Regions from separate parts of the Brevibacterium sp. K11IcPPYGO002 genome, predicted to be linked through region 1. Evidence: riboswitches for the same ligand, from Rfam matches in the RefSeq annotation. Region 1 holds a riboswitch; the other holds the start of a gene.
What was found. A riboswitch is a leader RNA that binds a small molecule or an ion and turns the genes downstream of it on or off. The one in region 1 is predicted to bind thiamine pyrophosphate.

Region 1 (4,359 bases):
GACGACCGAATGCCCGACCCTCCATCGCCATCGCCAGGGTCGTCGCCCGGCGGATCGAGACCACGAGCAGGACGAACACCCCGCTGAAGAGGCTGCCCGTGCGCCGCAGAAGCGAACCACCCGCGACACCCCTGGCCCTCCTCGCCATCGCCAGCACCTGCCACTCACTGACCAACAGTCCGAGCAGACGAGAGGCCGCGAGAACCGAGACCACGACGACCTCTGGCAGCCGCAGGTGCTGAATGAGCGCATCGGCGAGGTCACGCGGATCGATCGTCGATGCGAGCACGATGAGCGGGATCGCCAAGGCGAGGGCGCGGACGAAGATCGCCGCAGCCGCGGCCAGGGACCCTGTGGTGAACAGGACGGGGCCGAAGTCGACGACCACATCCCCGGTCTTCTCCGCCAACAGAGCCGTGCCCCAAGCGGCGAGCAGAGCGCCGGCGGGCAGGAACCACAGCCGCTTGGCCGCCGCCACCAGATCGAGTCCCGTCGCCGGCAGCGCCAGCACTGCTGCCAGCAGCACCACCCCCGCAGAGACCGGATCGATGCTCAGCAGCGCCCCGACCATGAGAATGAGCGCGACTGCGATCTTCGTCAGCGGATTGCACCGAGCCAAAGCGGTGGAACGCACCACGGGGATGAGCTGCCCCGGATCTTCTACGGCGGCCTCGGGTGCGGGGAGAGAATGCATATCGAGACTGTCACTCACCGCTATCACCCGCCTTGACATGCGAATCCGACTCATTGTCGCCGACTCGTGCAGCGCTGCTGCGGTCGCCGAGCTCGAGGAGATCGGCGCCGATGGCCTCGAGGAGCGCCAGATCGTGGCTGACCGCGACCACCGCGGAGCCGTGTTCCAAAGCATCGAGGAACATCTCCACCAACCCCGCCCACGTCAGCGCATCCTGACCGAAGGTCGGCTCATCGACGATGAGCACCCGGGGCCGGGGAGCCAGCATCGCCGCCACCGACAGGCGTCGCTTCTCCCCACCGGAGAGACTCTGCGGATGAGCCTGCGCCAACCCGACGAGCCCGAGCCCCTCAAGAAGCTCATCCACCCGTGCCTGCGACTCGGCGGCAGACCACCCTGCCAGCCGGGGACCCAGTTCGAGTTCGGCCGCCACGCTCGAAGTGAGGAACTGGTGGGCTGGTTCCTGGAAGACCATGCCGATGCGCGCCGCCAACTGCTTCGACGGCCACGCGAACGGTCGGGGTCGTTTGGCTCCTTCCCGCAGGGCCGCCTCGGCGAAGACCTGCCCGGAGAATTCGGGCAGCAGGCCGGCCAAGGTCAGGGCCGTGGTTGATTTGCCTGCCCCGTTGGCGCCGACGATTCCGAGCGCCTGACCGGCGCTCAGTCTCAGGTCCAAGCCGGTCGCGGCGGGGGTGGCCATGCGCGGTCGAGCAACACTGAGCCGATCTGTGCGCAGCAGAACCTCGCCGAGGCGGCCCGACGTCCCACCGCTTCCTGCGGCCCCGCCTCGGCGCGGGGTGGGGGAGTCCTGCGGAATCCAGATGCCGCAGCCGATGAGCGTTTCGGTCAGGTCCGGATCGGAGAAGATCCGCTCGGGCGGACCTTGGGCGACGATCCCGTCACGGCCGAGTACGACGACACGGTCGACGTGCTCGATCCACAGCTCGACCCGGTGTTCGACGACGAGCATGGTCGCCTGTGTCTCGGCCTGCACGGTGAGCACGGCATCGCGGACCTCGGTCGCCGAGGCGGGATCGATATTGGCGGTCGGTTCGTCGAGGACGATGACCTCCGGGGCCATCGCATGGATCCCGGCCAGAGCCAGCCGCTGCTTCTGCCCGCCGGACAGAGCGGCACTCGGATGCTCCGGGGCCAGATCGAGTCCCAAGGCCTGCAGAGATCTGGGAACCTGAGCCTCGATGACCGCGGCCGGGAGTCCGAGGTTCTCCATCCCGAACGCCACATCATCACCGATGCGGGAGAAGATCACCTGCGAATCGGGATCTTGGAGGACCAGCCCGGTGCATCCTCGGCGAGGATCCGGTTTCTCACCGCCGACGAGGAGTTCACCGGTGGCCTCACCCGATTCCTCGGGCAGGACACCGGCGACGGCGTGGAGGAACGTCGATTTCCCGGCTCCGGAGGCGCCGAGCAGCAGCACCTTCTCTCCGGCCGCGATCTCCAGGTCGAGCGGACCGACCGCCGGTGCCTCACGGTCGGTGTGCGTCCATGAGAAGCCCGCGGCCGTGATCGGCAGCGCCATCAGCGACGGCCGGAGGCGAAGGAGCTCAGAGCCCCGGTGGCCGCGATCGCCCGGTAGGCGTACCACGCGCCGATCCCGGAGATGACGAGGCCGGAGATGATCGCACAGACCGCGTAGATCGCCTGGAAGCCGAACTGCCATTCGGCGTTGTACATGATGTTCTCGCTCACGGCCATGAACGCCGCGGCCAGCACGCCCGAAGCGGCGGTGACCCACAGGGTGAAGCGTTTGTAGCCGAAAGCGGCGAAGACGAGTTCGGCACCGAGGCCCTGCAGCAGTCCCGAGAGCAGAACGGTCGCCCCGAAGTGGGAGCCGAGCACGGCTTCGACGATGGCGGCGATGAGTTCGCACAGGAGCGCGGCACCGGGTTTGCGGATGATGGCACCGGCCAGCGGACCGGCCAGCACCCAGAGACCGGCGATGAGGCCGATCGACGGCGGGAATGCCTGGAAGGCGAGTTCGAGAACCTTCCAGCTCAGCGCGAGAACCCAGAAGACGAGTCCCACCGCGATGCCGAGCACGGCGGTGGTGACATAGTCGACGACCCGCCACTGCTTGGATTTCGGCGCCGCGGTGAAGGCCCGCGCGCGGGCGGGGGTGGTGGTCGGCGCGGTGGTTTCCGGCATTGTGCCTCCTCATATCAAGGAGGGGTGAAGAGTCTCGACTTCCTTCGGCGGTACTGACCGCATCAGGTTCGAGGGTCTGCAGCTTCTTCTGCACTCTCAGCGCCCCTGACGGCGCTCCCCTGTCGTAGCCACCACTGTACAACAGGTGAGCGAAGCAGCGACCGGGAGCGGAAGCGACGCGGAGGCCGGGATCCGTCATCGACGATTCACCTCCCGTTCCCTGTCTCGTCGACGGGCCTCGAACGACCAGACACTACTGATCGGTAGGAATGGGCGGGTGAACACTCAACGACTCAAGCGACCACTCAGTGCCCTGTCCGCCGCCACCCTGCTCGCCGCTCTGGTGGCGGCCCCGGTGCCCGTGCGCGCCGAACCATCTCTCGGCTCGGGCGGACCGAGTGCGACCGCGAGCCAGGACCCGACGGACACGCCCGCCGAGGCGGATGCGGGGAGTGAGGCGATCACCGACGCGGTGCTGCAGGTCGGGGCCGACTCGACGACGCGCAACCTCTCGTGGATGAGTGAGAGCTCCGGCGGGGGAGAGGTCCGGTGGGCACCGGTGAGTGAACTCGAGGGGGGTGAACTTCCCGCCGACGCGGCAGCGGCTGAGACCACGGACTCCGGTCTCGCCACCGACCTCAAACGCCACTACAACCACGCGAGCATGACCGACCTGGAACCCGACACCGACTACGCCTACCAGGTCGGCAGCGACGAGGACGGGTTCACCGAGGTGCAGCGGTTCACCACGGGATCGTCCGGAGGAGATGACGAATTCCTCGTCTTCGGCGACCCCCAGGTCGGCGCCGGAGGCGGAGATCCCGACGACGCGGCCGGTTGGGACCGGACCCTGTCCTCGGCAGTGGCCACCGCCGACGACCCGAGCTTCTTCTACTCGCTGGGAGACCAGGTCAACTCCGCCGGCAACCAGGAGCAGTATGCTCAATACCTGGCACCGGAAGCGACCCGCACGATCCCGCAGGCGACGACGATCGGCAACCACGATGTGTCTTCGAAAGCCTACGAGCAGCACTTCAACCGACCCAATGTGAGCCAGGACCACGGCGGTGGCGGCGTCATCACCTCCGGCGGCGACTACTGGTTCATCGAAGATGGAGTCCTGTTCCTCAACATCAACTCGAACAGCCCGGACGTGGATGCCCACGCCGAGTTCATCGACGAGGTCGTCGCCGAGCACGGAGACCAGGCACGCTGGACTGTTCTCGGGTTCCACCACTCGATCTATTCGACGGCAACCCATTGGGACGACATCGACGTCAAACGGCTGCGGAAGGCGATCCCTCCGGTCGCGGCCCGCAATGACATCGACCTCGTCGTCTCCGGCCATGACCACATCTTCAACCGCACCTTCCTCATGGACGGCGAAGGCAAGCGAGTGGAAGGGTCGGAAGCGGGAGCCGAGGAAGAGAAGGAAGACGGGCAGACGCTCTACCTCACGCTGACCTCCTCGTCAGGGTCGAAGTTCTATGACTACG
Region 2 (4,359 bases), 1.9 Mb from region 1:
ATCGACGTCGATCGGATAGACGCGCGACACCCCGTGCGTGTTCTGCGCAACGAGGGCGGTGATGACGGTCGTGCCCATGGTCTTCCGCGCGGTGAAGGTCTTGAGGTCGGCGTGGATTCCGGCGCCGCCGGAGGGGTCGGTGCCGGCGATGGACAAGGTGATCGGCGGGCGGGTCGTCACTGGTCGCTCCCGGTGAAAGCGGCCAGCAGCTCTTCGGCCGCCGACTTCGGATCGTCGGCCAGGCAGATCGCCGAGACCACACAGATTCCGATCAGTCCACGTCCGTGCAGGTCGGGGGCGCGGTCGGCGGTGATGCCGCCGATGGCGACGGCGGGGAGGCCGGCTTCTGCCGCCAATTCGCCGAGGCGGTCCGGTCCGATGCCGACGGGGGCGTCGGCTTTCGTGGAGGTGTCATAGACCGGTCCGATGCCGACGAGATCGACGACTCCGGAGTTGCGGCCGGCGGCGAATTCGTCGCTGTTCGCGGCCGAGAGACCGATGAGCGGTGCCGCACCCAGGGCGGCGCGCACCTCGGCGACGGTGGTGTCAGTTTGGCCGACGTGGATGTGCACGTTCTCGCCTTCGTCGATGAGGCGGCGGGCCACCTCGACGCGGTCGTTGAGGACGACGGGGACCGTGCGGTCGGTGTCGCGGGTGGCGGCGTCGACTGCGGCGATGACCTGGCGGGTGAGCGAGTAGAAGGCTGCATCGTCGATGTCTTTGTCGCGGACCTGGACGATGCCCACTCCCCCGTCGACGGCGGCCTGCACGGTCTCGGCGACGGTGCGGCCGGCGGCTTCGCATTGCGCGGAGTCGGTGACGAGGCAGAGGCGCGTGTCGATTCCGGCGAAGCGGTCGGTTGCGTCTACTCGGTCGTTCACGGTCGCGCTGTCGTCGGCCGAGTTGTCAGCGATGTGGGCGGATCCGGCGGTCATGCCTGGACGCCTTTGCCGGCGGTTTCATTCGCAGAAGTGAGCGTGTCGAGGCTGATTCTCGCCTGTGCGAGTCGGTCGCCGTCGACGGCATGGAGCGCATCGAGGAAGTTCACCGAGTAGCTGCCGGGTCCCTTCGCGCCATCGGCGGCGAGTTCTCCTGCGACCGCGAAGTGGGAGTGGGCGGCGACGACGGCTTCGAATCTCGCCGAGGCGGCCCCACCGTTCGCGTTACCGTCCGCGGCGTTGATTGCTGAGACGTCGGCGTCGGGGTCCGCCAGTCCCGCCCGGGCGGAAGCCAGGTAAGCGACGGTGACGGCGCCGAGTGAGCACCCGGTGCCGATGACGAGCGGCATGAACTCATGTCCGCCGGAGACGCGGGCGACGTGGTCGGCGCCGTCGATATGGGCGACGACGGCATCGGTGGGTCCGGAGACGGCGACGATGGCACCGGTTTCTCGGGACAGCTTTGCGGCGGCGGGAAGGACGGCGTCGACTTCATCGGTGGAGTCCACTCCACGACCGCCGAGTCCCACACCGGCGAGTGCGGCGATCTCGGAGGCATTGCCGCGGATGGCGGTGGGGTGATCGGCAGCGGCGCGGCGGATGCGGGAGGTGCGGAAGTCAACGGCGCCGACGCTCACGGGGTCGAGGACCCAGGGCTTGCCGGCGGCGTTGGCGACGTCGATGGCGGCATCGGCTGCGAGCAGCTGGTGGTTCGAGGCGGTTCCGAAGTTGACGAGAACTCCGCTGGCGATTCCGGCGAACTGTCCGGCATCGGCCTCATGGTCGAGCATCGCCGGGGAGGCGCCGACGGCCAGGAGCACGTTCGCGCTGAACTGCTGCACGACGGTGTTCGTGATGCACTGGATGAGTGGATTGCTTGCGCGCAGTCGCGCATTCGCAGAACGCAGGTCGAAGTCAACCATGACGATCCCTTCGCTAGTATGGCCCAGATCAGGTTCGATGGGTGTTCTCTCAGCCTCGGTGTCCTCCGTGCGCAGCGTCTCGGTGCGAACGGATCCTCATGAGGCACCCCATGTCATTGGCTTCGACTGTATCAGCCTGTCCGGACACGGGCGACTTCCACAGTCACAAGGTCAAGCCGGGGAATGAGCGCCGATCCACGTTGTGCGCCATGCTGGCCGTTGAGTCTCCGTGCAAGACTGATTGCGCGGACCTCGGTGCTGTGAGATTATTGAAGTGGTAGCAAGGAGTTCACCTCCTAGAGCGCCAAGTCGCAAGCCCACGTCTCAGACGTGGGTTTTTGCGTTGGGCCTCGTGTCAGAGCCGCTAGGTAAAGTTTGCCCATGCTGCTCGCCTATATCGATGAGATCGGTGAACCCGGCCCTTACGTCGCCAAAGACCACCCGAGATTCAACACTAATCCCGTCTTCGGCTATGCAGGCTTCGTCATTCCCGAAAGCTCGGCTCGGAGATTCGGTCAGATCTTCACAGCAGAGAAGCGACGCGTCTTTGCCAGCGAGCTTCGGGGCGTGGAGAACCCGGGCCGCTGGGAGCGAAAGGGCTCAGATATCTTCACCCCAGACGCTTGGCGAAGTTACGGTGAGCAGATCCGTGTCTTTCGCGGACTGATCAACAGGCTCGCAGAACTGAGCGGACGCGTCTTCTTCTATGCCGAACAGAAGGAGGTCGGCACCAGGAAGCAGGTGCGACTCTCCGATGAGCAACGCGAAGCTTCAGCTATGCGAGAGTCGGTCAATCGTCTCTGTCGTCACGCGGACAATTGCGGCGAGAATCTACTGATGCTGATGGACCAGATCAATGAGAAGCAACGGGCTGCAAGAGTAGCGACGATATACGCACACATATTCTCGCGTGCCCAAGAATTCAGGGAAATGAATGCTGCCATTGAGCCGCCCATGCACATCGACAGTGCTCTCAGCTCCAATATTCAGCTTGCCAATTGGATATCAGCATCTGTCAGCCGAGCCATCGACTACCAACTCGAACGCGAATCAAAGTACGACTGGGTACCTCAGGCTCTCGGCAGCCACATGCACCATCGCATCACATACGAATCCAAGCTTCGCCTCTGGCAGAGTTCGCTGGGCGATCTGAACAACTTCGACGTATTCAAAGCAGAGAGGCCTTACCCGGATGGATTGCACACCGGGCCTATGAGTCCAGAAGATCTCGCGAAACTGCAAAAGGTCAAGCACGCTACTGTCAAACGAAAATAGTCCAAGTTCAGCTCCGCACTCCGCTGTGATGCCCTACTTCTGCCGGTGCGCCCATTTCTCGTCGGGCATTCCCGGCCCTTTGGAGACGGTGACGATGTCAGGCTGCTGACCACAGGAGTCACAGCGAATCGAGTTGTGCACTTCGCCTTCACAGTCGTCGTGTCGGTAGATGATCGGCCTCCCGTTCGGCGCTTCCCAGCGATCTCCCCATTCGGTGAACGCAATGAGCACGCCTTTGAGATCATGTCCCTTGTCGGTGAGCACGTACTCGACTCCGGATGGATTCGGCTGCCGAGTCATGACTCCGGCATCGACGAAGCCGTCGAGCCGCTTGGTGAGGATGTTGGTCGCCACTCCCAATCGCTTCTGGAAGTCGCCGAAGCGAGTGACCCCGGCGAAGAGCGCGTTTCTGATGATCAGCAGGCTCCAGCGTTCGCCTACGATCTCCAAGGTCCGCGCGATCGAACACACTTCATCGTCATACGTTCTGCCCAACATAGAAGAGAGTCTACCTATTCACTTGCATGACGAAAGCATAGTGGGATGATCGATCCATCGACTTGCATGACGCAAGTTGAGAGAATGACATACAACGGCAAAGGAGCCTGACAATGTCTGCACACAATCCCACTGCTCTTCCCGACACCGAATCATCATCGGACTTCACCTTCAGCTATGAGGTCACGCAATCACCACACGCAGTCTTCGATGCGGTGACGAATGTGCGCGGCTGGTGGTCGCAGCGCATCGACGGGGCGCCCGACCGCCTCGGCGAATTCGTCTACACGGTGCCGCAGATCCACACCACCCGCGCCGAGATCATCGAGCTGGTTCCCTCGGAACGGGTCGTCTGGAGAATCCTGGACAACCAGTTCGGAACCTCACCCGACGAGATCGATGAGTGGGCCGGGACGACCGTGCGCTTCGACATCGAGCCCACGGTGTCAGGCATTCGGCTGACATTCACCCATGTGGGCTTGACCCCGGCGCTGGCCTGCTATGACGGATGCGCTCGAGGATGGACACGCCACGCCCACGACAGCCTGCACCAGCTCATCACGACGGGAGTGGGCAACCCGATCACTCCGGCGATCGAGGCCGAACTGATCTCCGAGCCGTGACTTTCAGAACCTCGTATCTCGTCAGCACCGACCGCTCGACTTAACGTCGCTGTATCAAGCTGTGCATTGCGCGCTCGACGCTCAGGCGAGCGGTCGGCAGAG

Region 2: another riboswitch for thiamine pyrophosphate. It lies ahead of QYM46_RS14345 (hydroxyethylthiazole kinase); the one in region 1 lies ahead of QYM46_RS05450 (ECF transporter S component).

What each region holds. Positions count from the first base shown of each region.
Region 1 covers NZ_CP131929.1:1,216,912-1,221,270, forward strand. Annotated here, with positions in the region: gene QYM46_RS05440 (energy-coupling factor transporter transmembrane component T family protein) at 1-694, opposite strand, end outside; gene QYM46_RS05445 (ABC transporter ATP-binding protein) at 705-2,237, opposite strand; gene QYM46_RS05450 (ECF transporter S component) at 2,237-2,863, opposite strand; TPP riboswitch at 2,886-2,994, opposite strand; gene QYM46_RS05455 (FN3 domain-containing metallophosphoesterase family protein) at 3,141-4,359, shown strand, end outside.
Region 2 covers NZ_CP131929.1:3,117,824-3,122,182, forward strand. Annotated here, with positions in the region: gene thiD (bifunctional hydroxymethylpyrimidine kinase/phosphomethylpyrimidine kinase) at 1-180, opposite strand, end outside; gene thiE (thiamine phosphate synthase) at 177-935, opposite strand; gene QYM46_RS14345 (hydroxyethylthiazole kinase) at 932-1,861, opposite strand; TPP riboswitch at 1,849-1,982, opposite strand; gene QYM46_RS14350 (DUF3800 domain-containing protein) at 2,243-3,136, shown strand; gene QYM46_RS14355 (winged helix-turn-helix transcriptional regulator) at 3,170-3,634, opposite strand; gene QYM46_RS14360 (SRPBCC family protein) at 3,748-4,257, shown strand.